DNA from 2 places in the Arhodomonas sp. KWT2 genome. Region 2 is predicted to be linked to the other one. Evidence: predicted binding sites of a transcription regulator. Region 2 holds the regulator's gene; the other holds the start of a gene.

Region 1 (14,225 bases), on a different contig from region 2:
CACCAGGCCCGGGTTGCCGAAGCCGGCCACGGCCTCGGCGGGGGCGAGCAGCTGGTCGGTGCCGGTGAGCGCGGTGGCGGTCATGAGCACGCCGAGGGCGCCGAACAGCAGGGTGGTGGGGGAGGCGGCGTTGCGCGCGAGGCCGATGATCACGGCGAGCACGACGGCGATCGTGAGCCAGGCTTCCCAGGTCAACGCGTTCCTCCCGGTGTGATGGCTGCCGGCGCTCCGGCACGGGCACCGCGCGCGCCGTTGGGGCGCGCGCGGCCGGGGGCCGTGCCCCGAGGGGGCTATTCTACGGCAGGCAGCGGATCGTGGAAGTGGCGTCCCGCGGTGACTTCCGGGACCACGCCGGTGCGCACCACGAAGTCACCGAAGCACTCGCCGTCCCCGCGCTCCCGGGCGTAGTCGCCGAGCAGCGCGCCCAGGGTCTCGAGGATCGTGGCCTCGTCGATGTTCTCGCGGTAGAGCTTGGCGAGGCGCGAGCCGGTGCGGTTGCCGCCGAGGTAGAGGTTGTACTTGCCCAGCGCCTTACCCACGAAACCGATCTCGGCGATGTAGGGCCGGGCACAGCCGTTGGGGCAGCCGGTCATGCGGGTGACGATCGGGTCCGCCTCCGGATCCAGGCCGGCGTCGCGCATCAGCGTCTCGAGTTTGTCGACGAAGGTCGGCAGGTAGCGCTCGCTCTCCGCCATGGCCAGCCCGCAGGTAGGGAAGGCCACGCAGGCCATGGAGGCGGCGCGCAGGGCCGAGGCGTGGCGCTCCAGGCCGTATTCCTCGATCAGCGACTGGATGCGCTCGCGCTGGCCCTCGGCCACGCCGGCGATCACCACGTTCTGGTTGGTGGTGATGGCGATGTCGCCCTCGTGGACCCCGGCGATGGCGCGCAGGCCGCTCATGATCCGGCGCTCGTCGTCGAAGTCGGCGACCCGGCCGTTCTGCACGAACAGCCCGTAGTGCCAGTCGCCGTCGTCGCCCTGGTACCAGCCGAGGCGGTCGGTGTTGTCGTCGAAGCGGTACGCCCGGGCCGGTTCGAGCTCGTGGCCCAGGCGTTTCTCCACCTCGCGGCGGAACCAGTCGGCGCCGTGGTCGTCCACGGTGTACTTCAGCCGGGCGTGCTTGCGGTTGGCACGGTCGCCGTGGTCACGCTGCACGAGCATGATCTTCTCGGCGACCTCGACCACCTGGTCGGGGGTGCAGAAGCCGATGACCTCCCCCACGCAGGGGAAGGTCGCGGTCTCGCCGTGGGTCATGCCCATGCCACCGCCGATGGTGACGTTATAGCCGACGAGGGTGCCGTCGTCGTCCAGGATGGCGATGAAGCCGATGTCGTGGGCGAATACGTCCACGTCGTTCTCCGGCGGCACCGCGAGGGCGATCTTGAACTTGCGGGGCAGGTACTGTGGGCCGTAGAGCGGCTCCTGCTCCTCGGGGCCGCCGGCGACGCGCTCTTCGCCCAGGAAGATCTCGTGGTAGGCGCGGGTGCGCGGCAGCAGGTGGGCGCTGATCTCGTGGGCGAGCTCGAAGGTGCGCCGGTGCACCGCCGAGCGCCGCGGGTTGGCGGTGGCGATGACGTTGCGGTTGACGTCGCCGCAGGCGGCGATGCAGTCCAGCGCGGCGGCGTCGATGCCCTGGATGTGCTGCTTGATGTCGCGTTTGAGCACGCCGTGGAACTGGAACGTCTGGCGCGTCGTCAGCCGCAGGGTGCCATTGGCGTAGGTGCGCGCGAGCTCGTCCATCTTCAGCCACTGCGCCGGGGTGACCACGCCGCCGGGCAGGCGTACGCGGACCATGAACGAGTACAGCGGCTCCAGCTTCTGACGGCGGCGCTCGCTGCGCAGGGCGCGGTCGTCCTGCAGGTACATGCCGTGGAACTTGGTCAGCTGCAGGCTGTCCTCGGTCACGCCGCCGGTCACCGGGTCGGCGAGCTCGGCGGTCAGGTTGCCGCGCAGGTAGTCGCTGTCGGCCTTCAGCGTCTCGTTGTGGCTGAGCTCTTCGAGCGGTCGGCTGATGTCGTTCATGGTCAGGGCCCGTTGGCTGTTGCCGTGATGCCGTGCCGGCGCGCCCTTTCCCGTGGAGCGGGGCGGCGCGGCCGCAGTGTGATGACGCCGTTCCGGTGGACGCCGGAGCCGCACCGCCGCGGCGCGTGCCGGCTCGTGCGTCCGCCGGGCCGAGCCGTTGTGGCGGTGCGCTCCGGAGCCGTCCTAGTAGACGTCCCGCTGGTAACGCTTGTCCTTTTGCAGGGTGCGAAGGTAGTCGGCGGCGCCCTGCTCGTCGAGCCCGCCGTGCTCGCGGACGATCTCCGTCAGCGCGGCGTGAACGTCGCCTGCCATCCGGTCGGCATCGCCGCAGACGTAGATGTGGGCGCCCTCCTGGAGCCAGGCGTAGACCTCGGCGCCGCTCTCGCGCAGGCGGTCCTGGACGTAGACCTTCCCGCCCTGGTCCCGGGAGAAGGCGACGTCGATGCGCTCGAGCACGCCCTTGTCCCGCCAGGCGAGGAAGTCCGCCTGGTAGAGGAAGTCGGTCTGGAAGTGACGGTCGCCGAAGAACAGCCAGTTGCGGCCGTCCGCACCGGTCTCCTCACGCTCGGCGAGGAAGGCGCGGAACGGTGCGACGCCGGTACCCGGACCGATCATGATCGTCGCCGCCGAGGGGTCGGCGGGCAGCTTGAAGTTCTTGTTGCGGTCGACGTAGACACCCACGGTCTGGCCCGGCTCCAGGCGGTCGGCCAGATAGGTGGAGGCCACGCCCTCGCGCTCGCGGCCATGGGTCTCGTAGCGGACCACGGCGACGGTGAGGTGCACCTCGTCCTCGTCGGCCTGCTGGCTGGAGGCTATGGAATACAGCCGCGGCGGCAGACGCCGGAGTGCCGCCACGAAGGCCTCGGCGGTCACGCCCTCGGCGGGGAAGGCCTCGACCACGTCGATGATCTGGCGCCCGTCCATCCACTCGCGCAGCTCGTCGCGGGCGTCCTCGCCCAGCAGGCGCCGGAGCCCGTCAGCGCCGGCGATCTCCGCCCAGCGTTCCAGGAACGGGCGGGTGAGGGTGGTGATCTCGTAGTCGCGCTGCAGGGTCTCCCGCAGCGTCTCGCCGCCCTCCAGGGCGGCATCGCCGTCCAGGCCGGTGGCGGCGAGCAGCTCGTCCACCACCCGCGGATCGTTCAGGGGCACCACGCCGATGGCGTCGCCGGGCTCGAAGGTCAGCCCGGAGCCTTCCAGCGAGAGCTCTATGTGGCGGGTCTCCTTGTCCGAGCCGCGGCCGTTGAGAACGACGCTGTCCAGGATCTCCGCGGGAAACGGGTTCTTCTTGCTCCATGCCGCGGTGCCGCCGCCGCGGGCCTCGGCCATGGGGATGACGTTGCTCGCCGCCGGCGCGCTTGCGCCGGTGAGCTCGGCGAAGCGGTCCAGGGCGGCGTCGACCCAGGCGGAGGCGTCGTCGTCGTAGTCGACGTCGCAGTCGACGCGCTCGAGCACGCGCTCGGCGCCGAGGGCCTCGAGGCGGGTGTCGAAGTCCCGGCCGGTCTGGCAGAAGTTCTCGTAGCTGGAGTCGCCGAGGGCGAGCACGGCGAAGCGGGCGTCGGCGAGCTTGGGTGCCTTGCGGCCGTTTACCAGCTCGTGGACGGCCTCGGCGGTGTCCGGCGGGTCGCCTTCGCCGTGGGTGCTCACGACGACCATGAGGTTGGCGGCCGCCTTGAGGTCCTTCTTGCCGAAGTCCGCCATGTCGGCGAGGCGGGCGGCGAAGCCGCGGGCCTCCGCGCGCTCGACCGCGAGCTCGGCGATGCCCTCGGCGTTGCCGGTCTGGCTGCCATAGAGGACGGTGATCTCCGGCAGCGCCTCGCCCGCGGGTGCGGTGCGCGCGCCGGACTCGGCATTGGCGGCGGGGCTGGCCGTGGACAGGCCTGCCAGGTAGCCGCTCAGCCAGGTCATCTGGTCGTCGCGCAGGGAGGCGATAAGCGCGTTGAGCTGCTCGGCCTGCTCGGCGCTGAGCGGGCTGTTAGTCTCGAGTAAGGGGCCTTGCGCCATGCTGTCGTCCTCCGCTGGATCCCTCTTGGCGAGCTGGCGGACAGCATAGACCGGCGCTGTTTAGATCGAAAAAGTATAAATCTTTATGTGTTTATGCATTAACAGATTGTTGAACGGCCCGGAACACCTTCCGGCGGGGCCTGTGCCCGTCACGCCCGGCGTGATCCGCCGCGCGGCGTGCCGCCGGAGGGAGCGGTGCGTTGCTGACGGCGCATGTGCGAATCGAGCTCGCGGCGGAGGTTTTCTTCGAAAGAGCGGGCGTCGAGCTCGGCGTCGACCCGCTGTTGCAGCGCCTGGAGCTCTTCGATGCTCAGCCCGTCGAGATCGATCTGCGGCCGGGCGGCGCGGGGGGAGTTACTGGTCGCGGTCATGGCAGGTTCGTGGGGCCTCCCTGGAGGTGCTGGTCACGCATGGGGTCACTGGCGCGGACGCGCGCCGGCGGGGGCCGGCTGTCCGGTTGTCCCGGGTTATCGGGGCGCCTGAGCCGCGTTTCAAGCGGCGCTCACCGGCTGTTGAACTTGTCGGCGAGGCGCTGGAGCTTGCGCTCCTGCACGTTCTGCTGCCCGTCCCCGCGCTTGCGGGACTTGCGCGCCTGCCGACGGCGTTCGGCGGCACGCGCCTTCTGCTCGTCGCGCCGGGTGCGCGCGTGGGCCACGGCCTCCTCGGTGACGGCACCGGCATCGGCGCCGTCGAGGCCGACGCGACGATGACCGGCGATGATCGCCTCGAGGTAGGCGGGCGAATGGGTATAACGCGCCAGGGCCTGCTTGAGCAGCCAGTTGGGCGTTTCGTCGAGCTCCCCGTCGGCGTCGAGATCGGCCCGCAGCGCCTCCTGGATGCCGATGGCGAGCGGGCGCACATGGTCGCGCTCGCGGCTCAGGGCATTCGGATGACGGTCGATCAGCACTTCGAGGAAGTCGCGCGCGCGCTCGGCGCGGCGGCGTTTCTGGTTGGGGGTATTGGACATGGGTTCTCGGGCCTATCCGCGCGCGTGCTCTGCCGGCAACGTTCGATTTTTGCGAAGCATACTGCACCCGCGCCGCCGGGCATAGTCCCGCGTCGCAGGGGGCGCCGCTGCCGGTGTGTGTCTGGCACGGCGCAAGCCGTGCGGTGTAGCCTTGCGCTACACAATCAGAAATGTTTCCGGGGCGGTCTTTCCCCGGCAGCGGTGCCGCCGGCGCGCCGGCGGATCGGATTTTCCTGCTGTTGGATGACTTAAGGAGAGGGGACTAATGCGTAAGCAACTCTGGGCGGCGGCCGGTGCGGTCGCCATGGCGGTGGCCCTGACGGGCTGCAACACCAACCCGGTGCTCGGCGGTGCGTCGTCGACGGTCACGGGTTCGGGGGGCGCGGCGGGGGCGCAGAACGCCTCCAAGGACCTCGTTCGCTGCAGCCGGCCGATCGGTACCGCCGCGCTGTACGAGGGCAACTACAATGGCCTGCGTGACGCCGGCCTGCAGAGTCCGCTGCCGCTGATCCGGGTGATGATGGCCCAGAGCGGCTGCTTCAAGGTGGTCGAGCGGGGCCAGGCCTCGCAGGCGCTGCGCGAGGAGCGCCGGCTCGCCCAGAGCGGCGAGCTGCAGTCCGGCAGCAACATGGGCAAGGGCCAGATGGCCGCGGCGGACTTCATCCTCACGCCCAACGTGGCGTTCAAGGACCCGGACTCCGGCGGCGGCTTCGGCGGTCTCGGTGCGCTGCTGCCCGGCGTCGCGGGCGCTATCGCCGGTGGCGTGAAGACCGAGAACCTGGAGGCGCAGACCACGCTGCTGCTCACCAATATCCGTACCGGCGTGCAGGAGGCCGCGGCCACCGGCACGGCGAAGAAGACGGACGTGAGCTTCGGCGGCTTCGGCTGGGCCAGTGGCGTGGCCGGTGGTGGCGGCTCCTACCAGGACACGGAGATCGGCAAGATCGTGATTGCCGCCTTCGTCGACGCCCACAACAACCTGGTCAGCCAGATGCGCGCGATCCAGCCCAGCTCCCAGCGCCAGGACAAGGGCGTCTATGTCACCGCGGCGGCGCTGAATCTGCGCTCCGGGCCGAACGGTTCGGCGCCGGTGATCACCACCCTCGCCGAGGGTACGCCGGTGGTGCCGACCGGCGAGCGTGAGGGGGCATGGTGGCAGGTTCAGGTGCAGAACAGCGGCCGCAACGGCTGGGTGCACTCCGACTACGTCACGCGGCAGTAGCCGCCGCTCGCCGGCAGCAAGCCGGTGATTCTCCCTCCGCCGGTGCGGTCCCCGGATCGCACCGGCGGGCTTGTGTTAGGGGGGTGGCGAACGCATATCATTGAACAAACCCGATGCGCTCAACCCCAGGTGACGCTGATGAATCGCGACCACTCGATCCCCAAGCAGCAGCTAAAGCGCATGCTGGAGGACGCCCCGTTCGAGCACATGACCAGCAGTGTCCATGTCCTCGACGGCGACCAGCGTGACGAGCGCCATGAGCTTGCGGGCGTATCCATCTATTCCAACGCCCAGGGCTGGATGGCGCAGGTCAACTGGCGCGCCGTGGTGGACAGCGACGAGGTCACCCTGCGCGTGGGTGACTCCGAGAGCGGCGAGCGTGCCTACGAGCTGCGTGACGAACAGCGCATGCGTGTCAGCGTGGAGGACGAGGGCGGCTCACCGGTCAGTGACGACGAGGTCTCCGCCATCGTCGCGCAGTCCCCCCTGGCGAAAAGCTGGGAGCAGGACGTGGTAGGGGTGCTCAAGGAGACCCGCGAGCGCCAGGCCACCGTCCACTGACCGTCCCCGAGCCGGGGCGGCCCGCTCCCGGGTCGTCCCGACGTCCCCGCCGCCTCCCACGCCGGCCGTCTAGCGCAGCCCCTGATTCACCGCCCATACCGCGGCCTGGACCCGGGATTTCAGCCCGAGCTTGCGCAGCAGGTTCTTCACGTGGACCTTCACGGTGCCCTCGCTGACATCCAGCCGCCGGGCGATGAGCTTGTTGCTGAGCCCCTGGGCGATGCCGCCGAGGACCTCGCGCTCGCGGGAGGTGAGCTCGGCGAGCCGCGCGCTGTCGTGGTCGCGGCCGCCGGTGATGGCGGTGGCCAGCAGCCGGGTGAGCCGGTCGCTGAGCACGAGCTTGCCGGTGGCCGCCTCGCGGATGCGCTCGAGCATGTCCTCCGGCTCCATATCCTTGAGCAGGTAGCCGTCCGCGCCGTCGCGCAGGGCGGCCATGACGTCGTCCTCGCTGTCGGAGACGGTGAGCATGATCACCCGTGCATGGCGGTCGTGCTCACGCAGCGCGCGCAGGGTGGCGAGGCCGTCCATGCCCTCCATCTGCAGGTCCAGCAGGACCAGGTCCGGCTCGTGCTCGCAGGCCAGACGCACGGCGGTCTCGCCGTCCGCCGCCTCGCCCACGCACTTCAGGCTGGGGTCCATCTCCAGGAGCTGGCGCACGCCCCGGCGGAACAGCGGATGGTCGTCGACGATGAGTACCCGCGTGAGCTCGTCGTTCATTCGTTCACTCCCGGTCCGGGCCCACCGCGGCGCAGGGCGGGCTGAAAGGCAAGTCGTACCACGGTACCGCCTTCGGGGGCGTTTCCGAAGGTGATCTCCCCGCCGAGCCCGCGGGCGCGCTCCTGCATGATGGTGGTGCCGTAGTGGTTCCTCCGGTGTGGCTCCGGGGGCATACCGGTACCGTCGTCGGTCACGGTGACCACGATCCGGTCGCCCTCCGGGCAGAGCCGCACGCGGGCGTGGCGGGCGTTGGCGTGCTGGACGACGTTGGCGAGGGCCTCACGCACGATCTGCACGGTGTGCAGCTCCTCGTTGGGGGTGAGCATGCCGTCGGAGACCCGGTGATCCAGGGTGATGCCGATGCCGCCACGGTCGGCGAATTCGTCGACCGCGGCGGTCAGGGCCTGTTCCAGGCCGCCCTCGCCGAGGCGCAGGCGGAAGGTGCTCAGCAGCTGGCGCAGCTGCTGGTAGGCACTGCTGAGGCCCTCGCGGATCTCGGCGAGGATCGCCGCCGCCGCCGGGCGGTCCACCGGGTCGCCGCGGAGCTGGGCCTCCAGCCGGGCGGTCTGGATCTTGAGGTACGACAGTGCCTGGGCGAGGGAGTCGTGGAGCTCCCGGGCGATCACCGCCCGTTCGTCCATCAGTGCGAGCCGGCGCCGGTCGGCCTCGCGGCGCTGGCGACCCAGGGCGGTGGCGATGTGGCCGGCCACCGTCTCGCACAGGCGCAGCTGCCAGTCGGGCAGGGCATTGCCGCCCGGGGGGCGCACCAGCAGGGCGCCGTGGTGGTCATCGCCCTCCGCCAGCGGCACGGCGAGCACGCCGTCCCCCACCAGGCAGGCGCCGCCCGGCGCCGGTAGTGCGTCCGCCGCGGGGCAGGGCGGGGCATCGACGGCCCCGGATCCGTCGGCGGCGACGATACGGCGAGAGCCGCCCCCGCCGGTGAGACACAGCGCCAGTGGCCCCACGCCGAGGGCGGTTTCCAGGCGGGCGAGGACATCGGCGTAGTCCGCGTCCCGGTCGGCGTGCTGGCTCAGCCGCCGGGCGGTGTCGTAGAGCACCTGCAGCGCGCGGTTGCTCTCCTCCAGGCGTGCCGTCTTGTAGCGCACGCGCTCCTCGAGGTTGCCGTACATGGCCTGCAGGTTGGCGGCCATACGGTTGAACGTGCGCGATATCAGGCCGATCTCGTCGTCGCCCCGATAGCTGGTGCGCGCGCCGAGGTCGCCCCGGCGCGCCGCCTCGACCACGCGGACGAGCTCGCGCAGCGGCGGTACGACGTCGGTGAGGATGCGGTACATGCTGAAGAACACCAGCGCGATGGTGACGAACAGGCTCAGGCCCTGGGCCAGGCGCAGGAGCTGGATCTTCTTCTCCGCCTCCTGCTGGAGCAGCCGCACCATGCTGTCCAGGCGGCCCACGTAGCCCCGGGCCTGGGCCAGGTAGCGCTGGCGGCCTGCGGCGTCGCCGGTCACCTCCGGGGCGAGCTCGTCGTCCCAGCGCCGGTGCACGCGGTGATAGGTCTCGGTCAGCGGGTGTGTGGATTCGTCCGGGATCACACCGGTGAGCGCCGGCGCCTCCAGCGTCTCGCGGAACTCGCGGACGTACTCGCGCAGGCGTTCGTCCGGGGCGTCGGCGCGGAGGGCATCGGCCAGGCGGTAGGTCTGCATGCGCAGGGTGCCCGCGATGTTGATCGCCGCGGCGTCACCCTTGGCCGTCTCCGCGATGATGATAGAGGTGAGCATGCTCACGATCGCCAGCGTCGATATGGCCGTCATCGCCAGTCCCACGCGCACCAGCAGCGAGCGGCGGGAGAGTGACCCGAGGGGCCACGAGCCGTCCGTCTCTACCTCCAATGAACCGCTCCCTTCATCCGTTCTACCCATAAAGTGGTATTCCAGAGGGTTTTTCACCTGAAGTAACAGTGACTTGGCATGCTATTCCGGGATACCCAGTAATATATATGTAACTGATTTTCCGGGAATATTGGAGATTCATGATTGACCTGGATCAAGGGGCGCCCGCCTTCACGAGCCCACGCTGACACCCAGTCAATCATTCCCCTCGTGTCAGGGAGGCTGCCATGAAGAACCTGGAAGGCGTAACGAGGCCCGATCAGTATCGGGCGCTGACGCTGAGCACCGTCGCGTTCACCGTGTGCTTCGCGGTGTGGACGATTTTTTCGGTCCTCGGGGTGAAGATCAAGCAGGAGCTCGGGCTCAACGAGACCGAGTTCGGTATCCTGATCGCGACGCCGGTGCTCACCGGCTCCATCAGCCGGATCTTTCTCGGTATCTGGACCGAGCAGTACGGCGGCCGGCGGGTGTTCAGCATCCTCATGCTCGTTACCGCGGTGTGCGTGTTCCTGCTCTCCTACGTGCACACCTACTGGATGTTCCTGATCGCCGCCCTCGGTGTGGGCCTGGCCGGCGGCTCGTTCATCGTGGGTATCGCCTACACCTCCTACTGGTTCGAGAAGGAGCGCCAGGGCACGGCACTGGGGATCTTCGGCGCGGGTAACGTGGGTGCGGCGGTGACCAACTTCGGTGCCCCGTTCCTGCTGGTCGCCCTCGGCTGGGAGCGCACCGCGGAGGTCTACGCGGTGATCCTGGCGATCATGGCGGTTGTGTTCTGGGTGCTCACCAAGGAGGACCCGATGACCGTGGCCCGGCGGAAGGCCGGTGCCCGGGGCACCTCCGCGCTCACCCAGCTCGAGCCCCTGCGTTACGTGCAGGTGTGGCGCTTCGCGCTGTACTACTTCTTCGTCTTCGGCGGCTTCGTCGCCCTGGCCTCCTATCTGCCGCGTTACTACGTCGGCGCCTACGGGCTCAGCATCGGCGTCGCCGGCACGCTCGCCGCGCTGTACTCGCTGCCCGCCAGCGTCTTCCGTGCCCTCGGCGGCTATCTCTCCGACCGCCTGGGGGCGCGCACGGTGATGTACCTCACCTTCATCGCCTCGCTGGTGTGCCTGTTCCTGCTCGCCTATCCGGAGACCCGCTACGTGGTCGAGGGCAAGAACGGCCCGATCGCGTTCAGCCTGGCCATGCCGCTGTGGGGTGTGGTGACGATCACCGTGCTGCTCGGCTTCTTCATGTCCCTGGGCAAGGCCGCGGTCTACAAGCACATCCCGGTCTACTACCCCGACCACGTCGGCTCCGTCGGCGGTCTGGTGGGGATGATCGGCGGTCTTGGCGGCTTCTTCCTGCCCATCCTCTTCGGGATCGTGCTCGACCTCACCGGCGTGTGGACCAGCTCCTACATGGTGCTGTTCGTGCTGGTCGCGGTGATGCTCATCTGGATGCACGTGGCGATCCGCCGCATGGAGCGCCGGCGCATTCCCGAGCTCTCCGAGGAGCGCTACCGCTACCTCCCGGAGATCCAGGAGCAGGGTGAGGCCGGACACGGTCAGTCCGCGTCGGCCTCCACCCCCGAGCACGGCGGCTCGGGCGCCGGGGCCCGCGCCTGAAAGAAAACACGGCGGCCGGGGTGAGCGCCCCGGCCGCTGCAAGCAACCATCGGGAGTTATCGACCATGGCCATCAATAACACGGCAAACAAGGGCGGGCACCAGGGCCGGGTGCTCACCGACTGGCGCCCCGAGGACGCCGAGTTCTGGGAGCGCGAGGGCAAGGCCGTCGCCACACGTAACCTCTGGATCTCCATCCCCTGCCTGCTGCTGGCCTTCTGCGTGTGGATGGTCTGGAGCGCGGTGGCGACGCGGCTGAACAACATCGGCTTCACCCTGACCACCAATGAGCTGTTCTGGCTCACGGCGCTGCCGGGGCTCTCCGGCGCGACCCTGCGCATCTTCTACAGCTTCATGGTGCCGATCTTCGGCGGCCGCCGCTGGACGGCGATCTCCACGGCCTCGCTGGCGTTGCCGGCGCTGTGGATGGGCGTGGCCGTGCAGGACCCGGGCACCACCTTCTGGGAGTTTGCCGCGATTGCGCTGCTGTGCGGTTTCGGCGGCGGCAACTTCGCCTCCAGCATGGCGAACATCAGCTTTTTCTACCCCAAGAGCCAGCAGGGCACCGCCCTCGGCCTCAACGCCGGTCTCGGCAACCTGGGCGTGTCGGTGATGCAGTTCGTGGTGCCGGCGGTGATCACCACCGGCTCGCTGTCGTTCATGTTCGGTTCCTACCAGACCCTCGCGGACGGCGGCCGGCTGTGGCTGCAGAACGCCGGGCTGGTGTGGGTGCCGTTCATCGTGCTGTTCACCGTGATCGCGTGGTTCGGGATGAACGACGTGGCCTCGGCGCGGGCCTCGTTCCGTGACCAGGCCGTGATCTTCCGGCGCAAGCACCAGTGGCTGATGAGCTGGCTCTACATCGCCACCTTCGGCAGCTTCATCGGCTACTCCGCCGGCTTCCCCATGCTCATCAAGACCCAGTTCCCCGACGTCGACCCGCTGCAGTACGCCTTCCTCGGGCCGATGGTGGGTGCGCTCATCCGCCCCGTGGGTGGCTGGATGGCCGACAAGATCGGCGGTGCACGGGTCACGCTGTGGAACTTCGTGGTGATGATCGCCGCGGTCTTCGGGGTGGTCTACTTCCTGCCGGTGATGGGCACCGCGGGCAACTTCTGGGGCTTCTTCCTGGCCTTCATGGTGCTGTTCGTGACCACCGGCGTGGGCAACGGCTCCACCTTCCGGATGATCCCGATCATCTTCCACACCCAGCACGGGCGCTGGAGCGAGGGCAAGGACGAGGCCGCACGGGCCCAGGCCGTGAAGGACGCCAACAAGGAGTCGGCGGCGACGCTGGGCTTCAGCTCGGCGCTGGCGGCCTACGGTGCCTTCTTCATCCCCAAGGCGTACGGCACGTCCATCGCCCTGACCGGCGGTCCGACCGCCGCCCTGTACGCCTTTGTCGCGTACTACGTCACCTGCGTCGTCGTGACGTGGTGGTTCTACGAGCGTCACGACGCGGAGATCCCCTGCTGAGCACGGTCCCTGCCGGAGGCCCGCCCCCAGAGCGGGTCCCGGCCGGCCCCGATGACGACAGACAACGCTTGAACGAGGCCCGACCATGAGTCACTTTCTCGACCGCCTGATGTTCTTCCGCAAGGTCCAGGACCAGTTTGCGGACGGCCACGGCCAGACCACCTACGAGGACCGCTCGTGGGAGAAGGCCTACCGCCAGCGCTGGCAGCACGACAAGATCGTGCGCTCCACCCACGGGGTGAACTGCACCGGCGCCTGCTCCTGGAAGATCTACGTCAAGGACGGCCTGGTCACCTGGGAGACCCAGCAGACCGACTATCCGCGCACCCGTCCCGACCTGCCCAACCACGAGCCCCGGGGCTGTCCGCGCGGGGCGAGCTATTCCTGGTACATCTACTCGGCGAACCGGCTGAAGTACCCCATGATCCGTGGCCGGCTGCTGCGGGCATGGCGTGAGGCGCGTGCCGAGCACAATGACCCGGTGGACGCCTGGGCGGCACTGACCTCGGACCCCGAGCGCGTACGCGATTACCAGTCCGTGCGCGGGCTCGGCGGGCTGGTGCGTGCCGACTGGGACGAGGTCACCGAGCTCATCGCCGCGGCCAACATCCACACCATCAAGCGTTACGGGCCGGACCGCATCGCCGGGTTCTCGCCGATCCCGGCCATGTCCATGCTCTCCTACGCCGCGGGCACGCGTTACCTCTCGCTGCTCGGCGGCGTGTGCCTGTCGTTCTACGACTGGTACTGCGACCTGCCGCCGGCGTCGCCGATGACCTGGGGCGAGCAGACCGACGTGCCCGAGTCCGCGGACTGGTACAACTCGAAGTTCATCATGATGTGGGGCTCCAACGTGCCGCAGACGCGCACCCCGGACGCCCACTTCATGACCGAGGCGCGCTACAACGGCACCAAGATGGTCACCGTCTCGCCGGACTACGCCGAGGCGACCAAGTTCGCCGACCGCTGGCTGGCGCCGAAGCAGGGCACCGACGCCGCACTGGCGATGGCCCTCGGCCACGTGATCCTGCGCGAATACCACCTCGACAATCCCAGCGACTATTTCGTCGACTACTGCCGGCGCTATACGGACATGCCCTTCCTGGTGCGCCTCGACGACAACGCCGGGCACACCGTGCCGGGACGCTTCCTGCGGGCGGCGGACTTCGCCGAGGCCCTGGGCGAGGACGGCAAGCCGGACTGGAAGACCGTCGCCTTCGACGAGGCCAGCGACGAGGTGGTCGTGCCCCAGGGCTCCGTCGGCTTCCGCTGGGACGAGAGCGGGCGCTGGAACCTGGAGCAGCGCGACGGCCAGGGCCGGGAGATCTCCCTGCGCCTGAGCCAGCTCGACAGCCGCGACGATGTCGCCACCGTCGCCTTCCCGTACTTCGGCGGCATCGCCCACGAGCACTTCAACAGCACCGAGCACCCGGACGTGCTCGAGCGCCGCGTGCCGGTGCGCCGCGTGACCCTGGCCAACGGCGAGACCGCCCGCGTGGCCACGGTCTACGACCTGATGATGGCCCACTACGGCCTCGACCGCGGCCTCGACGACGATGCCGTGGCCTCGAGCTACGACGACGATCTCCCCTACACCCCCGCGTGGCAGGAGCACATCACCGGCGTCGACCGCCGCGACGTGGTGCAGGTCGCCCGGGAGTTCGCGGAGACCGCCCACAAGACCAACGGCCGTTCCATGGTCATCCTCGGTGCCGGGCTCAACCACTGGTACCACATGGACATGAACTACCGCGGCATCATCAACATGCTGGTGATGTGCGGCTGCGTCGGCCAGAGCGGG
Region 2 (14,225 bases):
CTGGCTCCGGTCCGACGGGTTGATGTTGCACGACGGCGCCACCCCCATGCCGCCGGAGAGCACCGCGGCGAGGTCCGTGAGGATATCGCCCTGGAGGTTGCTCGCGACCACCACGTCGAAGGCCCAGGGGCTGGTGACGAACTTCATGCACGCAGCGTCGACGAGCTCGTGGTGGGTGGCGATGTCGGGATAGTCGGCGGCGACCGTCTCGAACACCTCCGAATAGAGCTCACCCCAGTGGCGCAGCGCGTTGCGCTTGGTCACCAGGCACACCTGGGCCCGCGCGTCGCTGCCGTCGGCGGCGGTGAAATGACGCTCGCCGCGCTTGCCCTCGGCCCGTTCGGCGGCGCGCAGCCGCGCGCGCTCGAAGGCGTGGCGGATGATCCGCTCGGTCCCCCGGCGCGAGAAGACCTCCACCTGGGTGGCGATCTCGTGGGCGGTGCCCGGCGCAAGACGTCCGCCCTGGCCAACGTACTCGCCCTCGCTGTTCTCGCGGATCACGAGCATGTCGATGTCGCGGGCCCGCTCGTCGGCGAGGAACTGTGGCGCGCCGTCGAGCAGGGTCGCCGGGCGCTCGCACGCCCACTGGTCGAAGCCCTTGCGGATATCGAGCAGCGGCGACAGCGAGACGGCGTCCGGCAGCCAGTAGCGCTGTGGATCGTCACGCGGACCGGGATCGCCGAGGGCGCCGAGGAGGATCGCATCGAAACGCGCCAGGCGCTCACGCCAGTCGGCCGGCCAGAGCTCGCCGTGATCCCGGTGCCAGGCGGTGGAGGGCCAGTCGAACCGCTCCATCTGGAGATCGACGCCGCCGGAACCGGCAAGGCGCTCCAGCGCCGTCACGGTCTCCCGCATCACCTCGGGGCCGATGCCGTCGCCGGGGAGCACGGCCACACGCCAGGACGATCGCGCCATCTCGGGCCTCCTTCGCATGAAAGTAGATGGACCGCGTAACGATACCAGACCCCGGCCGACGAGCGGCGCCCAACGGATGTTGCGATGCACAAAAACCACTGCTATGTTGCACTGCAACAGCAACGGACAGTGGGAGGCTCCCATGTACGAGCAGATGATCAAGCAGATGTTCGACCAGATGAACGAGGCGGGCGAGCCGGCCCGGCGCTTCGCGAAGACGGCGATCGACCACGCCGAGAAGGCCGCCAGCCGCCAGATCGAGTCCGCGCGGACCTATGTCGGCCTCGGCGTCGAGCAGCTCCGGGCGGCCAGCGCGGTGCACGACGCCGCCAGCCTGCAGGACTACGTCGGTCGTCAGCAGGATATCGCGTCGCGCTTCGGCCGCCGCGTGACCGACGACCTCGAGGCCTTCGCCGGCATGGGCCGCGCGCTGGCCGAGTCCGCCGGCGGCTCCGCCCGTCGGACCCGGACGCGTCGCGGCAAGAGCACGACGGGTCAGGGCAAGTCCGCCGCGGCCTGAGGCGGACAATCGGCCCTGTGGCCGATTGGCGCAACCAGGCTCTCTCCCCTCCTTCGCCCCGTGCATCCCGCGGGGCGATTCTTTGTCCGCGCCCCGCATCGTCATCGAATCGTCACCGCTGCGTCATACAACGTGATGGCGCGAGGCGGCACCGGCGCGCATGCTTGCCGGCGATGATCCGGCCCGACACCAACCCCACCCTGTGGCTGATGCGCCGCGCGCTGCGCCGCTACGCCACCCTCGTGGCCACGAGCCTGCGGCCCGGCGCGATCGTGCGCCCCCGCCCGCGGCACCTGCTCACCCGCGGCGCCCTGCTGCTGGCGTTTCCGCCATTCTGGCTCTATCACACCGTCGGGCTGGCCCTCGACGAGGTCCTGTTCCGCGGCTACCGGCGCACGCCGGTGACGTCGCCGGTGTTCATCCTCGGCGTGCCGCGCAGCGGCACCACTGCGCTGCACGCGGCCCTCGCCGAGGACGGCCAGTTCACCACCTTCCGGGCCTGGGAATGCGTGTTCGGGGTGTCGGTGACGTGGTGCCGCTTCTGGGCGGCGGTGGGCCGCCTGGACCGCGGCCTCGGCGCACCGCTGGTACGGCTGCGCCGGCTGGCCGAGCGCCGGCTGTTCGCCGGACTGGACGACACCCATCCGGTACGCGCGGACGCACCGGAGGAGGACTACCTGGTACTGCTGCCGGTGCTGTGGTGCTTCGTGCTGGTGGTGCCGTTCCCGGATGCCGGCTGGCTGTGGCGCTTCGCGGCCTTCGGGGAGGCCCTGGACCGGGACGAACGCGCGGCGCTCGGCGGCTTCTACCGGGACTGTCTGCGCCGCCACCTCCATGCCCGGGGTGACGGCCGGCGGCTGCTGTCGAAGAACGCCGCCTTCGCGCCCCTGACCGACACGCTGCTCACGCTGTTCCCGGACGCCCGTATCATCGCCTGCGTGCGCGAGCCGGCCCGGGCCCTGTCCTCCCAGCTCAGCTGCCTGGAGCCGTCGCTGCGCGTCTGCCACGGCGATTACGACTCCGGGGCGTTCAACGCCCGGCTGGCGGCCCGTTTCGCCGGCTACTACGATCACCTGTTCGCGGCGCTGGGCCGTACCGCGCCCGGCACGGCGGTGTTCCTGCCGCTGCCCGCCCAGCGCACGCGGCTGGCGGCGAGTGTACACCGGATCTACACGATCCTGTCCCTGCCGCTGGCACCGGCGTTCGAGGCCCGCCTCGACGCGCTGGACGGACAGGCACGCACCCACTGCTCCCGCCACCGGCACGACGCCGGTGACGGCGACGCGTTCACGGCCACGCTCTCACCCGCGGCACGACGGTTCGACTACACGGCGACCGTCCCGATCCCCGCGCACGAGCTGACCGATCGCCGGAGAACGGCATGAGCGCGGTGCCCGTTACCGCCGCGCGGCCGCGCGTGGCCGTGGTCACCGACGCCGGTGCCGGGCGCAACGGCGTCGGCACCTACTACCAGGACCTCAGCGACGCCCTCGCCCCGCACCTCGATACGATCACCACCATCGGCCCGGACACCGGTAACGGTCTGCGCGAGTGGCTGTCGGTGCCACTGCCCGGCGACCGCTCCCAGCGGGTCGGCGTCCCCGATCCGAGGGCCCTCGCCCGGCGCCTCGCGGAGATCGCGCCGGAGACCGTGGTGATCGCCACGCCCGGCCCCTACGGTCTCCTCGGCGCCCGCGCCGCCCGCCGGCTCGGCGCCCGGGTGGTGTTCGGCATGCATACCCATTATGCCGCCCTGGGACGACTCTACTGGGGGGCGCTCCGCGGCACGGCGGGGCGGCTGGGCCTGCGTGCCTGCAACCGCCACCTGCTGCGCCGCGCCGATGCGGTCATGGCGGTCTCGGAGGGGATGCGGACACTGGCGGCGGCCGACGGCGCGCCGGCCGTGCGGGTGACGGGCACCCCCCTCGGCCCGCCGTTCCTGAACAGGCCCGTCCGGCCAGCGAGTGGCCGGCTCGAGGCCGTGCTCTTCGTCGGCCGCCTGGCCGCGGAGAAATCGCTGCCCGAGGTGCTGGCGGCGGCCCGTGCACTGCCGGGCATCCGGTTTTCCATCGCCGGCGAGGGACCGCTTCGCACCCGGGTGGAGGCCGACGCCGCGGCCCTCCCCAACCTCGACTACCTCGGCTGGCTCCCGCGCGAGGCGGTGGCCGCCGCACTGGACGACCACGACGCGCTCGCCCTGCCATCACGGCTCGAGGCCTTCGGCACCGTTGCCCTGGAGGCCCTCGCCCGGGAGCGCCCGGCGGTGGTCTCCGCCGGCTGCGGCATTCGCGACCGCGCCGAGCTCGCCCCCGGTCTCCACCCTATCGCTGAGCATGAGGACCTGACGGCCGCCCTGCGACGACTCGACGGCATGGCGCCGGCCGTGCTCCGCCACCGCACCCGGGAGGCCCGGGCGGCGGTCTCGCGACTGCAGGCGCAGACGGTGGCGGACTGGCTGGCCGTGATCGCCCCGGGAGCGGGCCCGTGCGGGCCGTAGTCTCGATCCACGACGTGATGCCGGAGACCCTGGCGCCGGTGCGCGAGCAGCTCAGCCTGCTGGCGCACCACGACATCGCCCCGGTGACCCTGCTGGTCGTGCCGGGGCGTGACTGGCCCCCCGACGGGCTCGCCCGGCTTCGCGAATGGCGCGCACGCGGACACGTCCTCGCCGGCCACGGCTGGCACCACCGCGCCACGGCTGTCCGGGGCTGCTATCACCGCCTGCACGCCGCGGCGCTCTCGCGCCAGGCCGCCGAGCACCTGGCCCTGGACGCCGCGGGGATACGTGCGCTGGTCCGCCGCTGCCGCACGTGGTTCGCGGACAACGACCTCGGCCGCCCGGCCCTGTACGTCCCGCCGGCCTGGGCCCTGGGCCCGATCCGTCCCACGGGGCTCGCCGACCTCGGTTTCCGCTACCTGGAGACCCTCACCGCCGTGCATGATCTGCGCACCGGTCGGCGGCGGCGGCTACCGGTCATCGGTTTCGAGGCGGATACGCCCGCGCGGGCGGCGGCGCTGGGCACCCTGGACGCCGTGTTCGGCCGCTGGCCGGGACCGGTGCGCATCGCGCTGCACCCGCGGGATCACCGTCTGCGCCTGCGCGGGACTCTGCTGCGACGGCTCGCCGCGGTACGCGACCCCCTGGACTACGACGGACTGATGGCCGGAGCGGATTCTGCATACCCGCACGCTGGGTGATAGAATTCCGACCAAACCAGTCCAGTTTCAGGTAGCGGAGGCCGTCATGCAGGCGCAACCCAACGAACCCGTGGTCTTCGAGCGCGACTGCGACGCCGCGCTGATCCCCTCCGGCGACACCGGCGTGATCCCGAAGGGTGCCGAGGGCATGATCACCCAGGCCCTCGGCGGCAGCTACACCGTCTACATCCAGGGCAACCTCTTCCGTATCGACGGCAAGGACGCGGACGCCATCGGCAAGGAGCCGGAGGCGGCCCCCGAGCTGCCGGACGACGCCTCGGACGCGGACGTCGAGCAGCTCGTCTGGGACCAGATGCGACGCTGCTACGACCCCGAGATCCCGATCAATATCGTCGAGCTCGGCCTCGTCTACACCTGCCAGGTGTCGCGCCGCGACGACGGCAGCCGCTCGGTGGCCATCGAGATGACGCTCACCGCCCCCGGCTGCGGCATGGGCGACATCCTCGCCTACGACGTACGCGAAAAGGTCCTGCAGGTGCCCACCGTGGAGGACGTGTCCGTGGAGATCGTGTTCGACCCGCCCTGGTCCTTCGAGATGATGTCCGAGGCCGCTCGTCTGCAAACGGGGATGATGTGATCGCCGACACGGAACCCAGGCGCCGATGGGGTTGTCCTTGCAGGCGGGGCGGGTGACGACGCAAGGGGAGGAGCGCAGGCAATGAAACGCACAGTGATCAGTGCCCTCGTCACCATGGCACTGCTGGCCGGGGTGGCCGGCATGTCGGGGCTTGAAGGTCTGGACGCCCGCATCGCCCAGCTGCGGGAGAACTGGGTCGCCGCCCAGGCGACACCGAACGAGGAGGTCAAGGAAGCGAAGATCTCCCGGCTCAACCGGGAAACGGCGAAGCTCGTGGCCCGCTTCCCGGATAACGAGACGGTGCTGCACTGGCACCGGGCCCTCGTGCACGCCGAGCGCCACTACATGCGCGGCGAGACCTGAACGCAGGCAGGGCGGGTGCCGCGGCGCCCGCCCGGCACCCGGGACCTGTACTCACCCCCTGCCGGAGCGCACGTCCCGATCAGGCGCCTCGTTGCGGGACTGCCCGGCAAGATGCCGGAGCGTGCGCACGTCCTCCAGCGACAGCTCTTTGCCGTGACTGGCGATCCAGCCCCGCTCCTGGAAGCGGCGGAACAACCGGCTCATGGTCTCCGGCGCCACACCCAGATAGTTGCTGAGCTCGGAACGCGACATCGGCAGCCGGAACCGCCACGGTGACAGGCCGCGGCGCGCGAACCGCTTGGACAGGCTCAGCAGCACGATGGCGAGCCGCTCCTCGGCGCTGCGGTTGGCCAGCGCATGGAGCATCTCATGATCCGAGAAGATCTCCTTGCTCATCAGCCGCAGGAGCTGGCGCTGCAGGCCCGGGATACGCGTCGACAATGCCTCCAGACGCTCGAACGGCACCTCGCAGACCGTGGTGGTCTCCAGCGCCTGGGCACCACAGGGGTGGCTGCCCTCGTTGATGGCGTCGAGCCCCACCACCTCGCCGGGTAGGTGGAAGCCCATGATCTGCTCCTCGCCGCTCTCGGAGAGCGTGTACGTCTTCAACGCGCCGGTGCGCACGACGTAGATCGCGCCGAAACCGTCGCCGGTTCGGTAGAGGTGCTCGTGACGCTTGATGGGCCGGCGTGGCTGCACGATCTGGTCGAGCCGGTCGACGTCCTCGGTCTCAAGGCTCACCGGCAGGCACAGCTGCACGAGCCCGCAATCGTTGCAGGCACTGCGCAGCCGCGCCACCCGGAACTCGCCGGGGTTGGGCTGGTCGCTCATGTCGCACCCTGGGTGAGTGGCAGTCCTTGGTTGTTCATCATCAGCATACGACATCACCCACGGCGGAGCACAGCCCGTTCTGGGGGTATTGTCAGGCCTCAGCTTGCCTGTCTGCACTCGTGGCAAGGCGCGCTGAGCGATGTGTAGCGGCGCTACATGAGCGAAGCGCAACGCCGCGCACGGGCGCAGACAGGCGAGCCCGAAGGGAGCTGCGGGGCTCTGAGACCTGAACAATACATCCGGAACGGCTGTAAGACGCACCGCACCGTTTCAGCCCAGCAGGGCCAGCGCGAGGTGCAGGCAGACCGCGGCCGGCACGGCGGCGAGGACGTCGTCCAGCATGATGCCGAAGCCCCCGTGCAGGCGCCGGTCGAACACCCGGATGGGCCAGGGCTTGACGATGTCGAAGACGCGGAAGGCCACCACACCCGCCGCCACCACGGCGGGGCTCTGCGGTGCCAGCGCCAGGGTGGCGGCCAGCCCCACGAACTCGTCCCAGACGATGGCGGGATGGTCGTCGACGCCCACCGCACGGGCGGTGACACCGCAGATCCAGCAGCCGATGACGAAGGCCGCCGCGAGCACCGTGGCATAGGCCCACGCCGGCAGCAGGCCGAGGGCCCAGACCAGGGGCGCCGCAACAACCGTACCGGCGGTGCCCGGGGCCCGCGGGAGCAGGCCGGACCCGAATCCCAGGGCGAGGAACTGGCGCGGATCGGCGAGACGAAACCCCGCGCTCATTCGCCGGTCCCGTCGAAGTGCCGGTAGCCGGTGCGCCCCGCGGCAAGCGGCGCGCCGTCCGCACCGACGAGGGTCACGGCCGCGGCACCGGCGGTAATCACGCCAACGGGCGTCACCGCCACGCCGGCATCCGCCGCACGACGCCGTAGGGCCTCGCCGGCGTCCGCCGGCGCGGTGAACAGCAGCTCGTAGTCGTCGCCGCCGCTGAGGGCGTAGTCCAGCGCGGCCCCGCCGCGCGCGGCCAGCGCGGGTGACAGCGGGACGTCGGCGGCACGCACCGTCGCCGCCACCCCACTGCGCTCGCACAGGTGGGCGGCATCGGCAAGCAGCCCGTCGGAGACGTCCACCGCGGCGGTGGCGAGCCCGCGCAGTGCCCGCCCGAGGGCGATCCGGGGGGTCGGCCGGTGGAGCCGCTCGATCAGGGGGGCCACGTCGTCTCCGCGCTCGCCGGCCTGCCAGCAGGCCAGCCCCGCGGCGGCCTCGCCGGGCCACCCCGAGACCCACAGGACGTCGCCGGGGCGGGCGCCGTCACGGCGCAGGGGATTGTCCACCGGCCCGCCGACGAACAGCGATGCCGTCAGCCGCTCGCCCCGCGTGGTGTCGCCGCCGATGAGCGCCAGGCCGTGGGTCCGCGCGAGCGCGTCCAGCCCGCCGCGCATGGCGGTGAGCCAGTTCTCGTCCACCGCCGGCAGGGTCAGCGCCAGCAGCGCCCAGGCAGGCTCCGCGCCCATCGCCGCCAGGTCGCTGAGGTTCACGGCCAGCAGCTTGTGGCCGATGCTCGCCGGCGGGGCGTCGGCGGGGAAGTGGACGTCCTCGATCATGGTGTCCACGGCCAGCGCGAGGGTCGTGCCGCCGACCTCGACCAGGGCGGCATCGTCGCCGCAGCCCAGGGTCACGTCGCCGCGCTCGGCCCCCAGGCCGGTGAAGAACCGCTCGATCAGCGCGAACTCCGAGAGGCTCATCCCTGCTCCGGCCGGAACCACTCGGGGTAGAGGGTGGCGATGGCCTCACCGCCGGCACGCCAGCCGTGGCAGCTGTTCATGAGCATCGGGCGACCGTCGCTGTCCGGCGGCGGATGGATGGTCTGGTAGGCGGTGGTGGCGATCGGGCGCAGCAGCTCGAAGAGGTGGGTGCAGCCCTCGACGCTCCCGATGCGTGAGCGAACCGCCTTCATCCAGCCGGGGCCGATGCGCACGCCCACCAGCGACTGGAAGGCAGCGGTCGCGCCGGGGCAGTCCGGGAACGGGGTCGCGTCCATGCTCGCGGCGACCTCGCGGATGGTGAGGTCGTCGTCCAGGGTGACGCGCAGCGCCATGTCGTGCACCGGCTCGCCGGGCGCGAGCTCGCCGCGGAAGCGCAGCCGGAAAGCGCCGTCCTTGACGTCCGTGAGTCGGGCCTCGATCTCCCAGAGGCCGTCCTCGCGGCGGAAGCCGTCCAGCTCGATGCGGCGGCGGTGCAGGCGACGGCGCGGCGCGGGCTCGGGCAGGGCCATCAGCCTTCCCCGGCGCCGAGCTCGGCGCGGCGCAACGCGCTGTCGTGGCCGACGCGGTCGAGCACGCCGTTGATGAAGCGGTGGCTCTGCTCGGCGCCGAACGCCTTGGCGAGCTCCACCGCCTCGTTGAGCACCACCCGGTAGGGTACCTCCATGCGCTCCAGCAGCTCGTAGGCCCCCAGGCGCAGGATCGCCTTCTCCACGGGGTCGAGGGTGCGGAACGGGCGGTCCAGGTGCCCCTCGAGCGCCGCATCCAGGCGCGAGGCCGAGGCCGGGACGCCGTGGAGGAGCACGGAGAAGTACTCCAGGTCCGTGCGGCCCATGCGGTAATCCTCGAGGAACTGCTTCTCGATGGAGGCGATGTCCTGGCCGGCGACCTGCCACTGGTAGAGCGCCTGCAGCGCACGCCGGCGGGCCCGGCTGCGCCGGCGATAGTCCTCGTAACGCGGGGTTGGGGTCATCTGCGTCCTCAGTCGAGCCGCCGCAGCAGGCTGATCATCTCGAGCACGGACATGGCCGCCTCCGCGCCCTTGTTGCCGGCCTTGGTGCCAGCGCGCTCGATGGCCTGCTCGATGGTGTCGGTGGTGAGCACGCCGAACGCCACTGGCACATCCGCACCCATCTGCACCTGGGCGAGGCCCTTGGTGCACTCGCCGGCGACGTAATCGAAGTGCGGCGTGCCGCCGCGGATTACGCAGCCGAGCGCCACGATGGCGTCGTAGCGCCCGGCCCCGGCCAGGCGCTGGGCCGCCAGCGGCAGCTCCCAGGCACCGGGCACGCGCACCAGGTCGATGCCGGCGTCGTCCACGCCGTGCCGGGTGAGGCAGTCGTTCGCGCCCTCGACGAGGCGGTCGACGATGAATGCGTTGAAGCGCGTCGCCACCAGGGCGATACGGGCGTCACGCGCGGTGAAGTCACCTTCTATCGTGTTCATTGGGTCCGGACCTGGCTGTCAGGGATGATGGCTTGGTTGCAGTCCTGGGGCTAGCGTTCGGGCTCGATGTACTCGACGACCTCCATGCCGAACCCGGAGAGGCCGTGCATCCGCTTCGGCGAGGAGAGCACGCGCATGCGGCGCACACCGAGATCGGTGAGGATCTGCGCGCCGACGCCGTAGGTGCGCAGGTCCTGGCTGGCCTCGCCCTCGGCGCGGCCGCCCTGGGTCTCGTCGATCTGGCCCGCCTGCAGGCGCTGGTAGTCGCGCATGCGCGCGAGCACGTCGGTGGCGTCACTGGGACGGCGCAGCATCACCACCACCGCCGTCTCCTCCTCGCCGAGCTGCTCCAGCGCCGGGCGCAAGGGCCAGCTCTGCTCCAGGCCGGTCGCGTCGAAGAGGTCGGAGAGGGTGTTCTGGATGTGCACGCGCACGAGCACCGGGTCCTCCGGGCGCGGACGCCCGCGCACCAGCGCGAAGTGCAGCGCCCCGTCGACCACGTCCTGGTAGGCGTACAGGTGGAAGCGCCCGTGGCTCGTGGGCAGCTCGCAGTCGGCGACCCGCTCGACCGTGCGCTCGTTGCGCACCCGGTAGGCGATGAGGTCCGCGATGGTGCCGATCTTGATCCCGTGCTCGCGGGCGAAGGCCATGAGGTCGTCGCGCCGCGCCATGGTGCCGTCCTCGTTGAGGACCTCGACGATCACCGCGGCCGGCTCGAAGCCGGCGAGGCGCGCAAGATCGCAGCCCGCCTCCGTGTGGCCGGCACGCGTGAGCACCCCGCCGGGCTGGGCCATGACCGGAAAGATGTGCCCCGGCTGGACGATGTCCTCCGGGCGCGCCTGGGGCGCAACCGCCGCCTGGACGGTGCGGGCGCGGTCGGCCGCGGAGATGCCGGTGGTCACCCCCCGTGCCGCCTCGATGGAGAGCGTGAAATTGGTGCCGTGCTGGTCGCCGTTGTCGTTGACCATCAGCGGGAGGCGCAGCTGCTCGCAGCGCTCGCGGGTCAGCGTCAGGCAGATCAGTCCGCGGCCGTAGCGTGCCATGAAGTTGATGTCGTCCGGGCGGACCATGGACGCGGGCATGAGCAGGTCGCCCTCGTTCTCCCGGTCCTCGTCGTCCATGATCACGACCATGCGCCCCTGGCGCAGCTCGTCGATGATCTCTTCGGTGCTGTTGAAGGCCATTGATGTCGTTCTCCGATCCCGTGGGCGCGCCGTCAGCCGCCGAAGCCGTGACGGGCGAGGAACGCCCGGGTGATGCCGCCGTCGCCGTCCGCCCCGCCGCCGCTCATCAGGCGTTCCAGATAGCGCGCGATGATGTCCACTTCCAGGTTCACGGTGTCGCCGGCGGCCCGCCCGCCGAGGGTGGTGACCGCGGTGGTGTGCGGCACCAGGTTGAGCTCGAACTCCGCGCCCGCTACCGCGTTGACCGTGAGGCTCACGCCGTCGATGCAGATGGAGCCCTTCTCGGCGATGTAGCGGGCCAGGCGCTCCGGCGCGCGGAAGCGCCAGCGCTCCGAGCGTCCCTCCGGGCGGCGCCAGACCACCTCACCGAGCCCGTCCACGTGGCCGCTGACCAGGTGCCCGCCCAGCGGCGTGGCGAGCGTCAGCGCCTTCTCCAGATTCACCGGGTCGCCGGTGCGCAGCCCACCCAGGGTCGTGCGCTCCAGGCTCTCGGAGGAGACGTCCGCCTCGAAGCGCGGGCCGTCGATGCGCACCGCGGTGAGGCAGCAGCCGTTGACCGCGATGCTGTCTCCGATACCGACCTCCGCGAGGCCGAGCTCCGGGGCCTCGATGGTCAGCCGGCGACCGCCGTCCACGGCGGTCTGGCCGCCGACGCGGCCGAGGCACTGCACGATCCCGGTAAACATCCTTCTCAGCCCTCTCCCGCCGGCGCGAGCACCAGCCTCAGATCATCGCCCACCTGACGGCGGTCCGTCACCCGCAACGGGATTCTGTCCGCCATAGCCTCGAGTTCTGGCAGCACGAGCAGACCGCGGGCGGCATCGCCCATCAGGTGCGGCGCATAGTAGACGATCAGCTCGTCGGCGAGGCCGGCGGCGACCACCGCGCCGGCCAGGGTCGGCCCCGCCTCCACCATCACCTCGTTGACCCCGTCCCGCGCCATGGCGGCGAGCACGGCGGTCAGCACGGGGCGCCCCTCCGGGTCCGGCGGCAGCGGTACCACGCGGGCACCGGCGGCCTCCAGCGACGCCACCCGGGCGTCGTCCGGCCAGCTGCAGAACACCGTCACGCCGCCACCGTCGGTGACCAGACGGGCCGTCTCCGGCAGGCGCAGGGACGGGTCGATCACGTAGCGCGCCGGCTGCACCACCGGCGCATCGACGTCACGGACGGTGAGCGCCGGGTCGTCGGCGAGCACCGTGCCGATCCCCGTGAGCATGGCGCTGCTGCGTGCCCGCCAGCGATGGACGTCACGCCGGGCCGGGGCCCCGGTGATCCATCGGCTCTCGCCGGAGGCCATCGCGGTGCGGCCGTCCAGGCTCGCGGCAAGCTTCACCCGGACCCAGGGCATGCCTTCGGCCATGCGCCGGAGGAAGCCCGGGTTCAGTCCCCGCGCCTGCGCCGCCATCAGTCCGGCGGCGACATCCACGCCGGCACCTCGCAGGCGCTCGAGCCCGCCGCCGGCCACCGCCGGGTTGGGGTCCGTGCCCGCGACCACCACCCGCGCCACGCCGGCCTCCGCGAGCGCGTCCGCGCAGGGCGGGGTGCGGCCGTGGTGGGCACAGGGCTCCAGGGTGACATAGGCCGTGGCGCCGTGTGCCGCGGCCCCCGCCGCGCGCAGGGCGTGGACCTCGGCATGGGGCCCGCCGGCGCGTTCGTGCCAGCCCTCGCCGACGATCTCGCCCGCCCGGGCGATCACGCAGCCGACACGGGGATTCGGGTCCGTGGTGTACAGGCCCCGGCGCGCGAGCCGGATCGCCCGCGCCATGAGGGCGTGGTCCGTCGCGGAGAAGCTGCCCGGGCCCGGCTCACTCCCGCCGGTCATTGTCGCCGTCGCCCGTGTCCGCCGAGCGCTTCTCCAGCCCCTCGATGACCTCGCGGAAGGCACTGACGTCCTCGAAGCTGCGGTACACCGAGGCGAAACGCACGTAGGCGACCTGATCGAGCTCGCGGAGCTCCTCCATCACCCAGTCGCCGATACGGCTCGCCGGCACCTCGCGCTCGCCGGTGGACTGGATGCGCTTGCGGATCCGGTTGATCGCCGCCTCGATCGCCTCGGTGGCGACCGGGCGCTTCTCCAGGGCGCGGGACAGGCCCGTGCGCAGCTTCTCATCCGAGAAGGGCACGCGCGAACCGTCGCGCTTGACCACCCGCGGCATCAGCAGCTCCGCGGTCTCGTAGGTGGTGAAGCGCTCGCCGCAGGTGGAGCACTCGCGGCGACGACGCACCTGGTCGCCCTCGCTCGCGAGCCGCGAGTCGATCACGCGGCTGTCCTGCGCCTGGCAGAAGGGGCAGCGCATCGGGTTGCGCTCAGCCCCGCCCGTAGACCGGGAAGCGGGCGCAGAGGTCCGTGACCTTGGCGCGGACCGCCTCGATCACCGACTCGTTGCCGAGGTCGTCGAGCACGTCGCACATCCAGCCGGCAAGCTCCTTCGCCTCCTTCTCGCCGATGCCGCGGGTGGTGATCGCGGGCGTGCCGATACGCAGGCCCGAGGTCACGAACGGCGACTGCGGGTCGTTGGGCACGGTGTTCTTGTTCACCGTGATGCTGGCGCGCCCCAGCGCGGCGTCCGCGTCCTTGCCGGTGACCCCCTTGTCGATGAGGTCGATGAGGAAGAGGTGGTTGTCCGTGCCGCCGGAGACGATGTTGTAGCCGCGCTCGGCGAGCACCCCCGCCATCGCCCGCGCGTTGTCCACCACCTGCTGCTGGTAGGCCTTGAACGCCGGGTCCAGGGCCTCCTTGAAGGCCACCGCCTTGCCGGCGATGACGTGCATCAGCGGTCCGCCCTGGGTACCGGGGAAGATCAGCGAGTTGAGCTTCTTCTCCAGCTCCGGCTCACCCTTGGAGAGGATCAGCCCGCCGCGGGGGCCGCGCAGGGTCTTGTGCGTGGTGGTGGTGACCACGTGGGCGTGGGGCAGCGGGTCCGGATAGACGCCCGCGGCGACCAGCCCGGCGACGTGCGCCATGTCGACGATGAAGTAGGCACCCACCTTGTCGGCGATGGTGCGCATGCGCGCCCAGTCGATGACCCGGGAGTACGCGGAGAAGCCGCCGATGAGCAGCTTCGGGCGGTGCTCCTCGGCGAGGCGCTCGATCTCGTCGTAGTCGAGCTCGCCGGTCTCGGCGTTCACACCGTACTGCACGGCGTTGAAGATCTTGCCGGAGAAGTTCGGCTTGGCACCGTGGGTCAGGTGGCCACCGTGGTCGAGGCTCAGGCCGAGGATCGTGTCGCCCGGCTTGGCCAGCGCCAGATAGACCGCCGCGTTCGCCTGCGAGCCCGAGTGGGGCTGGACGTTGGCGAAATCGGCGCCGAAGAGCGCCTTGGCGCGGTCGATCGCCAGCTGCTCGGCGACGTCGACGAACTCGCAGCCACCGTAGTAGCGGCGGCCCGGATAGCCCTCGGCGTACTTGTTCGTGAGCACACTGCCCTGGGCCTCGAGCACCCGGG

The links. Region 2 encodes FNR, which switches genes on or off when oxygen is low (the NO sensors DNR and NnrR bind a similar motif). Its sites were predicted from a motif close to TTGATNTANATCAA; they were not measured.
Region 1: a site for FNR is predicted at 9,484-9,497, ahead of ACEZHJ_RS09670 (nitrate/nitrite transporter). Genes of this name have one in related genera too.

What each region holds. Positions count from the first base shown of each region.
Region 1 covers NZ_JBHFPQ010000043.1:73,262-87,486, reverse strand. Annotated here, with positions in the region: gene ACEZHJ_RS09715 (SLC13 family permease) at 1-195, opposite strand, end outside; gene cysI (assimilatory sulfite reductase (NADPH) hemoprotein subunit) at 291-2,021, opposite strand; gene ACEZHJ_RS09705 (assimilatory sulfite reductase (NADPH) flavoprotein subunit) at 2,205-4,022, opposite strand; gene ACEZHJ_RS09700 (hypothetical protein) at 4,172-4,393, opposite strand; gene ACEZHJ_RS09695 (ProQ/FINO family protein) at 4,525-4,989, opposite strand; gene ACEZHJ_RS09690 (SH3 domain-containing protein) at 5,255-6,211, shown strand; gene ACEZHJ_RS09685 (hypothetical protein) at 6,350-6,772, shown strand; gene narL (two-component system response regulator NarL) at 6,842-7,489, opposite strand; gene ACEZHJ_RS09675 (type IV pili methyl-accepting chemotaxis transducer N-terminal domain-containing protein) at 7,486-9,339, opposite strand; gene ACEZHJ_RS09670 (nitrate/nitrite transporter) at 9,567-10,949, shown strand; gene ACEZHJ_RS09665 (NarK family nitrate/nitrite MFS transporter) at 11,015-12,424, shown strand; gene ACEZHJ_RS09660 (nitrate reductase subunit alpha) at 12,510-14,225, shown strand, end outside.
Region 2 covers NZ_JBHFPQ010000051.1:16,238-30,462, forward strand. Annotated here, with positions in the region: gene ACEZHJ_RS15560 (isocitrate/isopropylmalate dehydrogenase family protein) at 1-915, opposite strand, end outside; gene ACEZHJ_RS15565 (phasin family protein) at 1,058-1,435, shown strand; gene ACEZHJ_RS15570 (sulfotransferase) at 1,609-2,820, shown strand; gene ACEZHJ_RS15575 (glycosyltransferase) at 2,817-3,932, shown strand; gene ACEZHJ_RS15580 (polysaccharide deacetylase family protein) at 3,920-4,633, shown strand; gene sufT (putative Fe-S cluster assembly protein SufT) at 4,680-5,231, shown strand; gene ACEZHJ_RS15590 (hypothetical protein) at 5,313-5,594, shown strand; gene fnr (fumarate/nitrate reduction transcriptional regulator Fnr) at 5,646-6,425, opposite strand; gene ACEZHJ_RS15600 (phosphatidylglycerophosphatase A) at 6,696-7,166, opposite strand; gene thiL (thiamine-phosphate kinase) at 7,163-8,128, opposite strand; gene ACEZHJ_RS15610 (DUF2889 domain-containing protein) at 8,125-8,658, opposite strand; gene nusB (transcription antitermination factor NusB) at 8,658-9,119, opposite strand; gene ribE (6,7-dimethyl-8-ribityllumazine synthase) at 9,128-9,592, opposite strand; gene ribBA (bifunctional 3,4-dihydroxy-2-butanone-4-phosphate synthase/GTP cyclohydrolase II) at 9,643-10,776, opposite strand; gene ACEZHJ_RS15630 (riboflavin synthase) at 10,809-11,462, opposite strand; gene ribD (bifunctional diaminohydroxyphosphoribosylaminopyrimidine deaminase/5-amino-6-(5-phosphoribosylamino)uracil reductase RibD) at 11,468-12,601, opposite strand; gene nrdR (transcriptional regulator NrdR) at 12,585-13,076, opposite strand; gene glyA (serine hydroxymethyltransferase) at 13,087-14,225, opposite strand, start outside.